4 regions of the Cellulosimicrobium sp. NPDC030954 genome follow, and region 2 is predicted to be linked to each of the others. Evidence: riboswitches for the same ligand, from Rfam matches in the RefSeq annotation. Region 2 holds a riboswitch; each other region holds the start of a gene.
What was found. A riboswitch is a leader RNA that binds a small molecule or an ion and turns the genes downstream of it on or off. The one in region 2 is predicted to bind thiamine pyrophosphate.

Region 1 (3,982 bases), on a different contig from region 2:
GCACGGCCGCGTCGTCGTCGCGGGAGCCGCCGAGGACGTGCTCGTCACGGAGCACGTCACGCGCTGCTTCGACCACCCGGTGCGCGTCGAGCGCCGGTTCGGGCGGTGGCACGCGACGGCCGGGCACACCCGCCCGCCCCGCCTGGTCGGGGACGACCCCGGCGGCGCCGCGGCGGTGTCGTCCACCGTCGTGGTCGGGGCGGCCGGGGGCGCCGGCCGACCCTAGGCTGGGGCCATGCACGCGATCGTGGCCCGCGCGGCGGGCGGCCCCGAGGTCCTCGACCACACCGAGCTGCCCGACCCCTCGCCGGGCCCCGGCCAGCTCCTCGTCCGGTCCGCCGTCGCGGGCGTGAACTTCATCGACACGTACAAGCGCTCGGGCGTGTACGCGACGGAGTACCCGCACGTGGTCGGCAGCGAGGGCGCGGGCGTGGTCGCCGAGGTGGGCGACGGCGTCGAGGGCTTCACCGTCGGCGACCGCGTCGTGTGGACCGAGGCGCCCGGGTCGTACGCGGACCTCGTCGTCGTGGACGCCGCCCAGGCGCTGCACGTCCCCGACGCCGTGTCGCTCGAGGACGCGACCGCCGTCGCGCTCCAGGGCCTCACCGCGCACTACCTGTGCACCTCGTCCTACCCGGTCCGCCCGGGCGACCGGGTGCTCGTGCACGCGGGCGCGGGCGGCGTCGGGCTGCTCCTGACGCAGATGCTCGTGGCGCGGGGCGCGCACGTGATCTCGACGGTCTCGACGCCCGAGAAGGCCGATCTGTCCCGCGGCGCGGGCGCCGAGCACGCGATCCAGTACACGGCGTTCGCGGACCTCACCGCGGAGCTGCCGGAGGTCGTGCGCGGGCTCACGGGCGGCGAGGGCGTCGCGGCGGTGTACGACTCGGTGGGCAAGGACACGTTCGACGCGTCGCTCGCGTCGCTGCGCCGTCGGGGCACGCTCGTGCTGTACGGCGGCTCGTCCGGGCAGGTCCCGCCGTTCGACCCGCAGCGGCTCAACGCAGGCGGGTCGCTCTTCCTCACGCGGCCCAAGCTCGCCGACCACACGGCGACGCGCGCGGAGCTCGTCGAGCGCGCGACGGAGGTCCTCGGCGCGGTCGCGGGCGGGACGCTGCACGTGCGCGTCGGCGCCACGTTCCCGCTCGCCGACGCCGCCGACGCCCACCGGGCGCTGGAGGGCCGCGCGACCACGGGCAAGGTCCTGCTCGTCCCCGACGCAGCGGCGCAGGCCACGAGCTCGGGCACCGCGTGAGCTGGGACTGGGTGCCCGCGCGGCCTGGCGAGGAGGACGGGTCCGACGGCGGGCCCTCCCCTGCCCTGCGCCCCGCCGTGACGGTCCTCGCCGTCCTGCTCGCCGCGGCGCTCGCCGTGTACTGGGTGACGGTCGGGCTGCGCCAGCAGGCGGACGCGTGCGTCGCCGACCGCCCCGCGGGCGTCGCGGCGCAGGACGTCGTGGCGACCTGGCGCTGGTGGCCGCCCGGCTACGACTGCGCCGTCGCGCAGCCGACGACGAGCGCCTGACCCGTTCCGCGCGGTCAGCCGGGCGCGACGGGCGACGTGGCGTGCAGGTGGTCGACCGGGCCCCGGCCCGTCCCGACCTGCAGCGCGGCACCCGACCGCAGCGCGCCGGTGAGCCACTCCTTCGCGTCGCGCGCGGCCGCCGCCCAGCCCTCGCGCTGCGGGCGCAGGGCCGCGAGCGCCGCGGAGAGCGAGCACCCCGTGCCGTGGGTGTGCGGGGTGTCGACGCGGGGCGCGTCGAACGTGGTGACCGCGGGTGAGGCACCGGGGACCGCGGCCGGCACGACGAGGGCGTCCGGCGACGTCTCGCCGGTGAGGTGCCCGCCCTTGAGCAGCACGACGGCGCCGCTCGTCGCCGCGTACGACGCGGCCTGGGCCAGCGCGTCGTCCCAGGTCGTGGCGACGTCGCGGCCCGCGAGGACGGCCAGCTCGGGCAGGTTGGGGGTGACGACGTCGGCCCGGGCCGCGAGGTCGCGCACCGCCTGCTCCGCGCCCGCGTCGAGCAGCCGGTGCCCCGACGTGGCGACCATGACGGGGTCGAGGACGACCCAGGGTCGCTGGAGCCCGGCGTCGGTCCGCGCGGCCGCGAGCACGTCGAGCCACGCCCCGATCTCGCGGGCGTTGGCCTCGTCGGCCACCATGCCGATCTTCACGGCGTCGATCTCGACGTCGTCGGACACGGCGTCGAGCTGCTCGCGCAGGAAGGCGGGCCCGGGGACGTGCACGGAGCGGACGCCGTGCGTGTTCTGCGCGACGAGCGCCGTCGTCACGGCCATGCCGTACGCGCCGTGCGCGGCGAAGGACTTGAGGTCCGCCTGGATGCCCGCGCCCCCGGTCGGGTCGGTCCCCGCGATCGACAGGACGCGCGGACGCGAGGGCCGCGCGCCAGGGCCGCCGTCCGGGCCGGGTGAGCGGCCGCCCGCGGGCCGACGGGCGCTGTCGCGCCGGGGTGCGGGGTCGTGCTGGGGCAGGGCGAGCGTCATCGCCGGACATCCCTTCGCTGGTACGAGCCAGAGCAGGTTCGACGGGTCTCATCTCAGCCCCGCGTCGGGGCACCCCGTGTCGCTCGCCATGCTACGTCCCGCGCGCCGGACGACCTCCCCCGGTCTCACGGGGACCGGCGGACGCGACGCACCGCGTCAGGCCTGGTGGATCGCCTCCCCCGCGATCTCGAGGCCGATCTTCTTGCCGACGAGGAACCCGCCGGTCTCGAGCAGCACGTTCCAGACCAGGCCGAAGCTCTCGCGGTCGATCTCGGCCGCGGCGTGGAAGCCGAAGATGTCGCGGCCGTAGGGGTCGCGGCGCGCGCCCCCGTACTGCATCGACAGCACGGTCCGGTGCGTGACGCCCCGGACCGTGAGCAGCCCCTCGACGAGGAACCGCCCGGCCTGCGCCGTCCGGGGTTGCACCCGCTCGGGCGCGAGCTCGGCGCGCTCGGGCGAGCGGTTCCGCAGACGCGCCCACGCGAGGATCTGGTCCTGCTGCTCGCCCTGCCAGCAGACCGAGGTGCTACGGAACTCGATCGTCGGGTAGGCGTCGACGTCGAGGAAGTCGGGGCTGCGCAGGTGCGCGTCGCGCTCCTCGTGGTGCGTCGTGAGGCTCGCGGTCTCGATCGTCGCGGAGACCGCCGAGGCGAGCGGGTCCTCGCCGACCAGGACGGTCGCGCGCGCCCGGGTGAACTCGCCCCGGACGGGCGACACCATCATGTGCATCCCGGTGAACCCGATGCGCTTGTGCGCCTCGTCCAGCGCGTAGGTGCCGGCCTCGGGAACGGTGAGGCCGTTCCACTGCCGGACAGGGCGGGCCGTCGTCATACGTCGCTCCCAGGCGTCGTCGAGCCGCGACGTCGGTGTCCGCCCGGTACTTGGTCAGGTGTCCAGCACAGCATCCCCGATGGGTGCGTGAAACTTCAACCAGATGGCGGGTGATCTCCCCCTCGCACGCGCCACCCGCGGACGCACGAGCGCCGCCCGGCCGGAGGGGTCGGGCGGCGCTGCGGGTCGGGCGTGCGACGGGTCCGTGACGCGGCGGGTCGTCGCGTCCGTGCCGGTGGGAGGTCAGCGGGCCGGGAGCTCTCCCGGCATCGGGTCGTCCGCGCCCCAGCGCGTGACGCGCAGGCGCCGCGCGTCGGGGCCGGGCAGGACGTCCCCGCGGCCGAGGGCCTCCTCGGCCGCGGCGCGCAACGACTCCGGGGAGTCGTGCGTCACGCGCACGAACGCTCCCGAGAACGCGTCGAGCTCGCCGCGCGCGATCGCGACGACCATCTCGACCGTGCGCTCCACCGGGGTCCACTCGGTGCGACCCTCGTGCATGACCATCGACGCCGTCATGTCGGTCTGGACGACGCCGGGCGCGACCTCGAAGGTCCGCAGCCCGCGCGCGAACCCGGAGCGGTGCAGGTTCGCACCGAGCCGCAGGAGCGCCGTCTTGCTCGCGTTGTACGCGCTCGCGCCGTCCATGT
Region 2 (3,982 bases):
GGGCGCGGGGTCGCGGCGACCTCGGCGGTGGTGGGGGTGTCGGGAGCGGTGGCGGGTGACGTCACCGCTCCAGGATAGTCGCCGCGCGGCGGGCGACCGTCACGCGTCTCAGGCGCCGGCGCGCTCGCCCGCTCGCGCGGCGGCTCGTCCTGCCACGCGCTCGCGCAGGGCGCGCGCGGCACGCTCCGGGTCCGGCGCCTGCGTGATCGCCCGCACCACGACGACGCGGTCCGCCCCGGCGTCGAGCACCGCGTCGAGCCGGTCCGGGTCCACCCCGCCGATCGCGAACCACGGCGTGCCCGGCCGCGTCGCGGCGACCGCGCGCAGCAGGTCGAGCCCGACGGCGGCACGCCCCGGCTTGGTGGGCGTCGCCCACAGCGGGCCCACGCAGAAGTAGTCGACGCCCGGGTCGGCCTCGGCCGCGGCCGCCTGCTCGGCCGAGTGCGTGGACCGGCCGAGCACGGGGTCCGGGCCCAGCAGGGCGCGCACCGCAGGCACCGGCAGGTCCCCCTGGCCCATGTGGACGACGGGCGCGCCCGCGAGCCGTGCGACGTCGGCCCGGTCGTTCACCGCCCACAGGGCGCCGTGCTCCGCCGCGACCCGCGCGACGAGCTCCTGGAGCTCGAGCTCGCGCGCCACGTCGAGCGTCTTGTCGCGCAGCTGGACCACGTCGACCCCGCCCGCGAGCGCCGCCCGCAGGAAGTCCTCGAGGTCGCCGCGCTCCTCGCGCGCGTCGGTGCACAGGTAGAGGCGCGCGTCGGCGAGGCGGGCGCGCGCGTCGTCCGGTGCCGGCACGACGGGGTGCGCGGGCGTGGCGAAGGTCTCGGTGCTCACCCGCCGGAGCCTAGCCGCGCCCGCTCCCCCGCGCGGGTACTGTGGCCGACAGCACGGGAGCCCCGCACGGGGCTGAGAGGGCGTCGGAGCCGACCGTCGAACCTGATCTGGGTCATGCCAGCGAAGGGAGCGCGCATGCACACCCCTGTCCGTCCCGAGCCCCGCCCGCCGGGAGCCGGTCCTGCCGTGCCCGACGGCGCGCGCGACGTCGTCGTCGTGGGCGGTGGGATCGTGGGGCTCGCCGTGGCGTGGCGCGCCGCGCGCGCCGGTCTGACGGTCACGGTGCTGGACCCGTCGCCGGGCGACGGCGCGACGCGCGCCGCCGCCGGCATGCTCGCCCCGGTCACGGAGGCCGACTTCGGCGAGGACGACGCGCTGCGCCTGCACCTCGCGGCCGCCGGAGCCTGGCCCGGCTTCGCCGCCGACCTGCGCGCCGCGACGGGGGCCGACGTCGGGCTGCGCACCGCAGGTACCCTCACCCTCGCGTACGACGCCGACGACCTCGCGCTGCTCCGCCGCGTCCTCGCCCTCCACGCGGCGCACGGCCTGGCCTCGCGCGAGCTCACCGTCGCCGACGCGCGCCGGCGCGAGCCGTACCTCGGCCCCCGGGTCGCGGGCGCGGCGTGGGCGCCCGCCGACCACGCGGTCGACCCCCGCGCGACGCACGCGGCGCTGCTCGGCGCGCTCGACGTCGCCCCCGGCGCGGGCTCCGGGGCGGGTGCGCCCGCGGGCGGGGACGGCCGTGCCGGGGTGCGCGCCGTCGTCGTGCGGGCGTCGGCGACGCGGCTCGCGGTCGACCCGGCCGGGCGCGTCGTGGGCGTGCACGACGACGGGGGCCGGCTCCACGCGGCCGGTGCCGTCGTCGTCGCGGCGGGCTGGGAGTCCGGCGCGCTGCTCGCGGACGTGCCAGGCGTCGTCGTACCGACGCGACCGGTCAAGGGGCAGACGCTGCGCCTCGACGCCGGGCCGGACCTCGCGCTGGAGCACGTGGTGCGCGGGGTCGTGCAGGGGCGGCCCGTGTACGTCGTGCCGCGCGACCCCGTACCCGACGGGCAGGGTCACGGCTGCGCGGGGCACCGGGAGGTCGTCGTCGGCGCGACGACCGAGGAGAACCCGGACGACCGCCGCGCGACCGCCGGCGGCGTCTTCGCCCTGCTGCGCGACGCGCGCGCCCTCCTGCCCGGGATCGACGAGGCCGCGCTCGTCGACGTGACCCCGCGTGCGCGGCCCGCGACCCCGGACAACCTGCCGCTCGTCGGCCCGACCGCCGTCCCCGGCCTGCACCTCGCGACCGGACACGGGCGCAACGGCATCCTCCTCGCGCCGCTCACCGCCGACGCGGTCGTCGCCGGCCTCACCGGCACCGCACTCCAGCCCACCGTCGCGGTCGCCCTCGCCCCGACCCGCACCGACCGCTTCGCCGAACCCGGGCTCTCTCCCCACGGCGCGCCCGACCTGGGGAACGATCCCGGGTTCGGCACCGGCCGGGCGGGCGCCTTCTCCACGACGACACCGAGGTGATTCCCGTGACCCCACCCGTTCCGACCGCGCTCGTCAACGGCGAGCCGTACCCGCTCGACGCGCCCGTGCACCTCGAGCAGCTCGTCGCGGCGCTCGTGCCCGCATACGTCGCCGACGGGACGCCGCAAGGCGTCGCCGTCGCCGTGGACGACGCCGTCGTGCCGCGCGGCTCCTGGGCGACGACCGTCGTCGCGCCCGGCGACCGCATCGAGATCGTGACCGCCGTCCAGGGCGGCTGAGGAGGACCCGTGACCACGACCGACACCACCCCGCGCCGCGCCGCGGAAGGCGACGGCCTCGCCGACGACCCGCTCGTCGTCGCCGGCACGACGATCGGCTCCCGCCTCGTCATGGGGACGGGCGGGGCGGCGAACCTGCTCACGCTCGAGGACGCGCTCGTCGCGTCGGGCACCGCGCTGACGACCGTCGCGATGCGCCGCGTCGCGGTGCGCGCGGGCGGCGATGCCAGCCCCGACGCCGGGATCTGGGCGCTGCTCGCGCGCCTCGGCATCCGCGCGCTGCCCAACACCGCCGGGTGCTTCTCGGTGCGCGAGGCCGTGCTCACCGCGCACCTCGCGCGCGAGGCGTGCGGCACCGAGTGGGTCAAGCTCGAGGTGATCGCGGACGACGTCACGCTCCTGCCCGACCCCGTCGGTCTCGTCGAGGCGGCCGAGCAGCTCGTGCGCGACGGGTTCGTCGTGCTTCCCTACACGAACGACGACCCGATCCTCGCGCGCCGGCTCGAGGACGTCGGGTGCGCCGCCGTCATGCCTCTCGGCGCGCCGATCGGCACCGGCCTCGGCATCCTCAACCCCCGCAACATCGAGGCGATCGCCACCGCGGCCCGCGTACCCGTGATCCTTGACGCGGGGATCGGGACGGCGTCGGACGCCGCGCAGGCGATGGAGCTCGGGTGCGACGGCGTCCTGCTCGCGACCGCCGTCACGCGCGCCGCCGACCCGGTCCGCATGGCGCACGCCATGCGCCTCGCCGTCGAGTCCGGCCGCCTCGCCGCCGGCGCCGGCCGCATCCCCCGCCGCGAGGGCGCCCTCGCGAGCTCGTCCCCCCAGGGCCGCCTCGACCTCGCCCTGTGACAGCGAAGCCGGGCGGCGGGGGGCTACCTGCTGTCGATCCGGCCGAGCGCCGTACCGCTCTCGGCCAGCGCCGCGGCAGCCCGCGCCCATCCGACATCAGCCGGGTCGAGCGCGCTGCGCAGATAGGCGGTGGTCAGCCGCTGCAGCACCGCGACCCGCTCGGGGTTCTCGTCGGTGGTCTCGGCCGCCTCCCAGCCCGGGATGCCGCCCAGGGAGTGCTCGGCGCCGGACAGGGTCAGCAGGTCCGTGGCTCCCGGGCTCTGGACGTAGGCGTCGGTGAACCAGTCCGGGCCACGGCTGGACATCGCCGACTGGTCGCGGTCGCCGGCCACGACGAGCGTGGGCGTGGTCAGCTCGGCGAACGAGGGGTTCATGAAGGGGAAGTGCTGCCGGGCGAACGGGTGCAGCTCGTCGCCTCCGATCCCGGTCGCTGCCAGGAGCACGCCGGCCCGCACCCGCCCGTCCGAGCGGTCCTGGCCTGGCTCGCCCGTGCCGTCGAGGACGCGGGCGCCGAGCAGCATCTGCACCGTCTG
Region 3 (3,982 bases), on a different contig from region 2:
GAGCGAGACCGCGAACGCGAACCCGACGGCGAGGCCGAGCGAGCGGGCGGCGATCGGCCCGTCGACCGTGCGGAACACGCGCCCGGGGGCGGCGCCGAGCGTCGCGGCGGCCTCGCGCAGGCGCGGGTCGATCGCGCGCAGCGTCGGCAGGACCGTGCGCACGACGAGCGGGATCGCGACGACCGCCTGCGCGATCGGCACGAGGAGTCCCGACGTGCGCAGGTCGACGTCGAGGCCGAGCGGCCGGTCGAGCGTGAGGAGGAAGCCGAAGCCGACGGTCACCGCGGAGACCCCGAGCGGGAGCATGAACACCGAGTCGAGCACCGAGATCGCGCGCCGACCGCCGCGCGAGCGCGGGCGCCGGGACACGACGAGCGCCACGAGGCCGCCGATCACGACGGCGAGCAGGGTCGCGAGCGCGGCGGTGCGCAGCGAGTTCCCGGCCGCCTCCCACACGGTGACGGACAGCGCGTTGCGCCCGCCCGTCGTGCCGAGGTTCGCGTAGTTGTCGAGGCCCCAGCCGCCGCCCGGGACGCGGAACGAGCGCACGACGAGCGTGCCGAGCGGCAGGCCGACGAGCACGACGACCACGGCCGCCGTGAGCGCCGCCGGGGCGAGGTCGCCCGTCGGGCGGCCGTCGCGCCACAGCCGCAGCGGGTGCGCGGACGACGTGGAGGACGAGAGGTTCAGGGCTCGCTCGCGCCGCGCCCGCGTGCGGTTCGCGACGGTGAGCGCCGCCGCGACGACGACGAGCTGCACGACGGACAGCACCGCCGCGGTGCGCAGGTCGAGGAACTGGGTGGTCTGGATCCAGATCTCCGTCTCGATGGTCCCGTAGCGGATGCCGCCGAGCACGAGCACGACGCCGAACGCCGTCGCGCAGAAGAGGAACACGATCGACGCGGCGCTCGCGATCGCGGGAGTCAACGCCGGGAGGGTCACGGTGCGGAACGCGCGCCACGGCGTCGCGCCGAGCGCCCGGGCGGCCTGCTCGGCGCGCGGGTCGAGGTGCTCCCACAGCCCGCCGACCGTGCGCACGACGACCGAGTAGTTGAAGAACACGAGCGCGACGACGATCGCCGCGAACGTCTCGTCGAGCCGCAGGAACCCGAGCGGGCCGCCCTGCACGAGCAGCGACCGGAACGCGACGCCCACGACGACGGTCGGCAGCACGAACGGCACCGTGACGAGCGCGCGCACGACCCGTCGCCCGGGGAACCGGCACCGGTACAGCACGTACGCCCCGGGCACGCCGAGCAGCACGGAGAACGCCGTGCCGAGCACGGCCTGCCACAGCGTCAGCCCGAGGATCCGCCACGTCCGCGGCTGGGAGAAGACCTCCGCGAACCCCGACAGGTCGAGCCCGCCGTCGTCCCCGACGAACCCGCGCGCCACGAGCGTGACGACCGGCCACGCGAAGAACACCCCGAGGAACAGCAGCGGCACCGCCGCCGCGATCCCCCACAGCACCCCGCGCCCGACGCTGCCCCGCCGGACCGCGCGGCCCCTCACCACGGCTCTACCTCGGCGGACCAGGGCTCTACCTCGCGAGGTAAAGCCCTGGTCATGCCCGCCGGCGGACCGGAGACGCGGGTCAGTCGACGACCGTGGCCGTCCATGCCTTGATCCACTCGTCACGGTGCGCCGAGATGTCGGCGGGCGCGACCTCGAAGGGCTCGTCGGCGAGCGGGGCGAACTCGGCCCAGCCGTCGGGGAGCGCGACGGAGTCGTCGGCGGGGTACATGTACATCTGGCCGGGCACGTCGGCCTGGAACGCCTCGCTCACGAGGAAGTCCACGAGCTGCTGCGCGCCCTCGGGGTTCTTCGCGTTCGCGAGCACGCCCGCGTACTCGACCTGGCGGAAGCACGTGTCGAGCAGCGCACCCGTGGTCGACTCGGAGCCGTCCTCGGTGAGCGTGAACGCGGGCGACGTCGAGTACGACAGCACGAGCGGGCGCGGCCCGGCGCCCTCGGAGCCGGAGAAGTCGACGTAGTACGCGTCGGACCAGCCGTCGACGACCTTCACGCCGTTGGCGCGCAGGTCGGCCCAGTAGTCCTCCCAGCCGTCCTCGCCGAACGCGCCGACGGTCGCGAGGAGGAACGCGAGGCCGGGCGACGACGTCGCCGGGTTGGTCACGACGAGGAGGTCCTCGTACTCCGGCTTCGCGAGGTCCTCGAGCGACACCGGCTCGGGGATGCCCGCGTCGGCGAACCAGGTGTGGTCGACGTTGACGCAGACGTCGCCGAGGTCGACGGGCGTCAGCTCTCCCCCGTCCCCCACCGCGTACTGCGCCGCGGAGTCGGACAGTCCGTCCGGCGTGTAGGGCGCGAGCACGCCCTCGTCGATCGCGCGCGAGGCGAACGTGTTGTCGATCCCGAACACGACGTCGCCCAGCGGCGAGTCCTTGGTGAGGATCAGCTGGTTGACGAGCGCGCCGCCGTCGCCCGGCGCGACCTGCTCCACGGTGAGCCCGCTCTCCTCCTCGAACGCGGCGAGCACCTCGTCGCTCACGGCGAAGGAGTCGTGGGTGACCAGGGTGACCGTGCCCCCGGCGCCCGACGACGCGTCGTCGCCTCCCGAGCCTGACGTCGCGTCGTCGCCGCTGCCGCACGCGGCGAGCGCGAGGAGGGCGAGGGTCGTGCCCGCGCCCGTGACGAGGGTGCTCCGGCGGGTGCGGGCGGTCGTGCGCTGCATGTGTCCTCCCAGGACGTTCAGGAGGGGTCCACCGACCCGTGCGACCCGTGCTCCGGCGAGCGCGGGAGACCGCACGAGCAGGTGATCGAGATTCCCGACTTCCTCCACCGGTGCTAACCGGATCAGGTTCGAGGGTCTGCGGTGGTCCGCACTCTCAGCTCCTCCAGGAGCTCCCCTGTCGTTCACGTCGAGCCTACACCGGGCCGCCCCTGGGGAATCCCCCTGAGAGAACCCTGAGAGCGGCGCCGCACCGACCAGGGAGGGGTCCGGGCCGGTCCCCGATGCCCGGGGGCGCACCCCCGCGGGAGGGTCGAGACGACCGGACCGGGGCCCCCGGCCGACGACGCAGGAGGGGAAGGACCGATGAGCAGCAGACCTGGGATGACGGGTGCGACGACGACCGTCGCGACGTCCACCGAGAACGCCGAGAACGCCGAGAACGCCGCGGGAGCCGCCGGGACCACGCCGGAGCGGCCCGTGATCGCCACCGCACGGGGGCTCGTGAAGACCTACGGGCGCGGCGAGGCCGCGGTCCGCGCCCTGGACGGCGTCGACGTCGACCTCGAACGCGGACGCCTCACGGCGATCATGGGCCCGTCCGGGTCGGGCAAGTCGACCCTCATGCACTGCCTCGCCGGGCTGGACTCCCCCACGGCGGGGACCGTCGTCGTGGACGGCGAGACGGTCTCGGCGATGAGCGAGCGACGGCTGACGCGGCTGCGACGCACGCGCATCGGGTTCGTCTTCCAGTCGTTCAACCTCGTGCCGACGCTCACGGCGGAGGAGAACATCGTGCTCCCGCTCGCCGTCGCGCGCCGGCCCGTGGACCGGGCGTGGTTCGACCGCGTCGTCGACGCCGTCGGCCTGCGCCCGCGGCTCGGGCACCGCCCGGCGGAGCTCTCGGGCGGGCAGCAGCAGCGCGTCGCGTGCGCGCGGGCGCTCGTGTCCCGGCCGGCGGTCGTGTTCGCGGACGAGCCGACCGGCAACCTCGACTCGCGCGCCGCCGCGGAGGTGCTCGGCTTCCTGCGCGCCTCGGTGGACGACCTCGGCCAGTCCGTCGCCATGGTCACGCACGACCCGACGGCGGCGTCGTACGCGCACCGCGTGCTGTTCCTCGCGGACGGGCGCCTCGTGACCGAGCTGCGCGACCCGACGCCGCAGGCCGTCCTCGACACGCTCGGCGCCCTCACGCCGGCGGCGTCGGCGGGCGCGCACGCCGCACCGGTCACCCACGAACCGGCGGCCGTCCGATGATGGGCCGGATCGCGCTGCGCGGCGTGCGCGCGC
Region 4 (3,982 bases), on a different contig from region 2:
TCCGCCCGCGCTCGTCGAACCGGACGGTCACGCTCCCGTCAGGCACGGCGAGCTCGACCGCGCCGTCGCCCTCCGTCGTCCCGAGGCCGCGCGCGGCCGCGTACGACGCGACCGCCCGCCGGTGGTCGACGACCGTGACGGACAGCAGACCCTCGCTCAGCACCCGCACGACGCGCGGCACGCTCGGAGCGGGCAGCGCGAGGTCGTCGGCGTCGAGGAGGAACCACGCGCGCGTCCCGCCACCGACGGGACCGCTGTAGTGGGTCCAGGAACCGGTGACGGCCTTCGCCGCGAGCGCGAGCCGGTACGGGAGGTCGTCGGCGAGCGGCAGCTCCGCGTCGGTCGCCTCGCGCAGACCGGTCTCGCGGGTCTTCTCGGCCGCGCGCAGCACGTCCTCGGGGAAGTCGTTGACGTTGTTCCACGCCCACATCCAGCTCCCGGGGCCGGGCGCGGCCGTGCCGAGGAACTGGAGCCGGCACGTCGTCGTCCCGCCGTCCGGCGCGGTGAAGGTGAACGTCCCCGTGGCCATCTCGGCGCCCCACGCGTCGTCGCCGTGGCGGTCCACGAGGTGGAGCTGGTGCTCGTGCGAGAGGAACGCGGCGTCGTCGACGAGCTCCTGGAGGGCCGGGGCGGTCTGCTCTGCCGTGCCGTGCGCGGTCTGCGGCTCCGTCATCCCTCGACGGTAGCGGCGCCCGCCTCGCCGCGCCGGGGCGCGACACGCGGTGCCGCCCAGGAGCCGGCCAGGTGCCGGCCCGGCGCCGGCCGCGCGTCAGCCGGTGCGGCGGGCCCCGCGGGGCTCAGGCCGCGAGGAGCAGGACGTCGGCGGCGCGCGGGGTCGGCCGCGCCGCGAGCGCCGGGCTCGCGAGCGTGGTGCGCGCGACCGGGAGGTCGCGCACGGGCTCGCCGGCGGGTGCGGGGTGCCGGGGCGCGGAGGGCGCACCGCGCTCCCGGACGGAGGAGAGCACGCGCACCGGGGCGACGGGGCGCAGCTCTTCGCCCGTGCGGGCCACGAGGTCCACGAGGCGCAGGCCGAGGGCGCCGCAGACGGCGGCCAGGACCTCGGACGACGCCTCCTTGCGGCCGCGCTCCACCTCGGACAGGTAGGCGGTCGAGACCCGTGCGGCAGCCGCGACGTCCACGAGCGTCCGCCCCTGCCCGAGCCGGGCCCGCCGGAGGATCCCGCCGATGACGTGCCGCAGGAGCGGCTCCGGCCGCCCGCCCTTCCGGGACCGGGGGCTCGCCGGGACCGCGTCCGGCACCGCGTCCGGCACTGCGTCCGGCACCGCTCTCGGCACCGGGTCCGGCGCCGGTCTCGGCACTGCGATCGGCACCGGGCCCGGCACCGCGCTCGTCGTGTCCATGCGGTCACGCTACCCGCGCCCTCGCCCGGGTGCCGAGGCACCCGGGCGAGGATCTGCTGCTGGCGTAAGGCCCGACGTCGGGCCTCACCGGTCCGGGAGGGACGTCACCAGCGCTCGAGCGACCACGCCATCTGCCAGAACCGGATCTCGTGCCGGCAGCTCAGCTCGAACGCGCGCTCCATGCGGGCGCGCTCCGCCTCGCCCGCGTCGGCGGCGAGCGCGTCGAGACGCTCGCGCAGGTCGGCCAGGACCCCCTCGGTGCGCTCGGCGGCGTAGAACTCCCACCAGCCCGCGAGCGGGTGGTCGTCCGCGATCGCGCCGGGCGTCGTCTCGCGCTCGGCGAGCCAGAACCGCCGCGCCGACCAGATGTAGGTCCACGGGCACGGCAGGAGCGCGGCGAGCAGCACGCCGAGGGAGTCGCGGCCCGCGGCGAGCATGTGGTCGACGTACGCCTGCGCGCTCGGGGCGAGGCGGTTCGTCTGCGCCTCCTCGTACGTCACGCCGAGGAAGTCGCACATCGCGTGGTGCGCGTGCGACTCGTCGTCGAGCAGGAACCCGGCCTTCTCGTGGAAGTACGCGGCCCAGTCACGGTCCGGCGCGAGCGCCATGCCGAGCCCGTAGCAGCGCAGGTACGCCGTGAGGTACTGGTGGTCCTGGCCGACGTAGTGCCGCACCGCGGCCGGCTCGACCGACCCGTCGCGCAGCCCGGCGAGGAACGGGTGGTCGTAGAACTCGTCGAAGAGGTGCGCGTACCGGCGCGCGAGGTCGACCGTGAAGCCGGTCTCCCCCGGCCGGACGAGTGCGGTCGGGTCGTCCGCGAGGACAGGGTTCAGGGTGATGGCAGCAGGCGTCGTCATGCCCACGTTCCTCCGCTCGTGCTAGCGAGATCAGGTTCGACGGGTCCGGGCGGCCGTACCGCTCGTCTCAGTCCCTCGGCCCGGCTGCCCGGGCGGGACGCCCCGCGTGGTTCGCCGCGACCCTAGCAAGGAAGCGCGGCCCGCGCCGGGAGCGTCCGGCGACGTGTGGAATATAGTTGTAGCAACAACAAGTTGGAGCAGACATGACCACGAGCACCCCGGGCGCGGCGACCGACCGCCTCCTGTCCCCGTCCACGAGCATGGACGCCGTCACGCTGCGCGTCGGCGACCTCGAGCAGATGACGTCCTACTACACGGGCGCGTTCGCGCTGGCCCCGCTCGAGGAGCGCTCGCGCGGCACCGAGGTGCACCGCGTCCTCGGCCGCGGCACGACGCCCATGCTGCGGCTCGTGCACACGCCCGGCCTGCCCGCCGTCGACCGGCGTCAGGCCGGCCTGTTCCACACCGCGTTCCTGTTCGACGACGCGGCGAGCCTCGCCGCGACCGTCTACCGGGCCGCGCAGGACCGTCGCGGGGCGTTCGTCGGGTCGAGCGACCACCTCGTCAGCGAGGCGTTCTACTTCACCGACCCCGAGGGGAACGGGGTCGAGCTGTACACCGACCGCCCCCGCGAGACGTGGGTCCGCGAGCGCGGCCAGATCGTCATGGCGACCGAGTACCTGGACCCGAACGCGTACCTGCGCACGCACCTCGACCAGGAGACGTTCGACGCCGGGCCCGCGCTCGCCGGTCGCGTGGGGCACGTCCACCTCCAGGTCGGCGACATCGCGACCGCCCACGACTTCTACGTCGACGCCGTCGGGTTCGAGGCCACGGTCACCGAGTACAGCGGCGCCCTGTTCGCGTCCGCCGGCGGGTACCACCACCACGTCGCGATGAACGTCTGGAACAGCGCCGGCGCCGGCCCGCGCGCCGCGAGCCTCGGGCTCGGCGACGTCGCGGTCACCGTCCCCGGCCGCGACGACCTCGACGCGCTCGTCGCCCGCCTGCGGGCCCGCGGCCTGCAGCACGCCGACGACGGCCGCTCCGTCGTCGTGCACGACCCGTGGGGCACGCGCGTCACGCTGGCCGTGCCCGGCACGACGACCGACGAGCTGCTCGCGCGATGAGCGCCCCGTCCACCCTCGTCGCGGTCCGGTCCGACGCGGACCCGGCGGACCCGACCACCGCGGGGCCCGTCGTCGTGCTGCTGCACGGGTTCGGCTCGCACGAGCACGACCTCGCGGGCCTGGGCCCGCACCTGGGCGCGCCCTGGGTCTCGCTGCGCGCCCCGCTCCCCCTCCCCCACGGCGGCTTCGCCTGGTTCCCGATCGTCACGCCGGGCGACCCCGACCCGGAGCCCGTGGCGCGCGCGACCGAGGCCGCCTGGGCCTGGGTCGACGCCGAGCTCGGGCCCGAGCGGCAGGTCGTCCCCGTCGGGTTCTCCCAGGGCGGGCTCATGGCGACGCAGCTCCTGCGCACGCGCCCCGAGCGTGTGGCGGCGACCGTCGTCCTCGGCGGGTTCGTCCAAGGCGCGGAGCAGCCCGCCGACGCCGCGCTCGCCGCGTCCCGGCCGCCCGTGTTCTGGGGCCGCGGTGCCGAGGACCGCGTCATCGCGCCGCACGCGATCGAGCGGACGGCCGCGTGGCTGCCCGGCCGCTCGACGCTCGTCGAGCGCGTCTACCCCGGCCTCGCGCACGGCATCGACGCGCGCGAGCTCGCCGAGGTCCGGGCGTTCCTCGACGACGCCCTGGGGCGGACCGC

Region 1: another riboswitch for thiamine pyrophosphate. It lies ahead of thiD (bifunctional hydroxymethylpyrimidine kinase/phosphomethylpyrimidine kinase); the one in region 2 lies ahead of ACZ402_RS03640 (FAD-dependent oxidoreductase).
Region 3: another riboswitch for thiamine pyrophosphate. It lies ahead of ACZ402_RS12480 (thiamine ABC transporter substrate-binding protein); the one in region 2 lies ahead of ACZ402_RS03640 (FAD-dependent oxidoreductase).
Region 4: another riboswitch for thiamine pyrophosphate. It lies ahead of ACZ402_RS17525 (TenA family protein); the one in region 2 lies ahead of ACZ402_RS03640 (FAD-dependent oxidoreductase).

What each region holds. Positions count from the first base shown of each region.
Region 1 covers NZ_JBVIFN010000007.1:220,977-224,958, reverse strand. The annotation lists gene ACZ402_RS15285 (ABC transporter ATP-binding protein) at 1-226, shown strand, start outside; gene ACZ402_RS15280 (quinone oxidoreductase family protein) at 236-1,255, shown strand; gene ACZ402_RS15275 (hypothetical protein) at 1,252-1,524, shown strand; gene thiD (bifunctional hydroxymethylpyrimidine kinase/phosphomethylpyrimidine kinase) at 1,539-2,504, opposite strand; TPP riboswitch at 2,497-2,591, opposite strand; gene ACZ402_RS15265 (YceI family protein) at 2,661-3,335, opposite strand; gene ACZ402_RS15260 (SDR family oxidoreductase) at 3,579-3,982, opposite strand, start outside.
Region 2 covers NZ_JBVIFN010000001.1:857,413-861,394, reverse strand. The annotation lists gene guaA (glutamine-hydrolyzing GMP synthase) at 1-65, opposite strand, end outside; gene thiE (thiamine phosphate synthase) at 109-834, opposite strand; TPP riboswitch at 886-965, shown strand; gene ACZ402_RS03640 (FAD-dependent oxidoreductase) at 970-2,355, shown strand; gene thiS (sulfur carrier protein ThiS) at 2,361-2,594, shown strand; gene ACZ402_RS03630 (thiazole synthase) at 2,604-3,449, shown strand; gene ACZ402_RS03625 (alpha/beta hydrolase family protein) at 3,473-3,982, opposite strand, start outside.
Region 3 covers NZ_JBVIFN010000005.1:226,981-230,962, reverse strand. The annotation lists gene ACZ402_RS12485 (ABC transporter permease) at 1-1,515, opposite strand, end outside; gene ACZ402_RS12480 (thiamine ABC transporter substrate-binding protein) at 1,595-2,695, opposite strand; TPP riboswitch at 2,778-2,882, opposite strand; gene ACZ402_RS12475 (ABC transporter ATP-binding protein) at 3,059-3,949, shown strand; gene ACZ402_RS12470 (ABC transporter permease) at 3,946-3,982, shown strand, end outside.
Region 4 covers NZ_JBVIFN010000011.1:16,124-20,105, forward strand. The annotation lists gene ACZ402_RS17515 (DUF6882 domain-containing protein) at 1-673, opposite strand, end outside; gene ACZ402_RS17520 (helix-turn-helix domain-containing protein) at 798-1,361, opposite strand; gene ACZ402_RS17525 (TenA family protein) at 1,466-2,218, opposite strand; TPP riboswitch at 2,209-2,333, opposite strand; gene ACZ402_RS17530 (VOC family protein) at 2,422-3,348, shown strand; gene ACZ402_RS17535 (alpha/beta hydrolase) at 3,345-3,982, shown strand, end outside.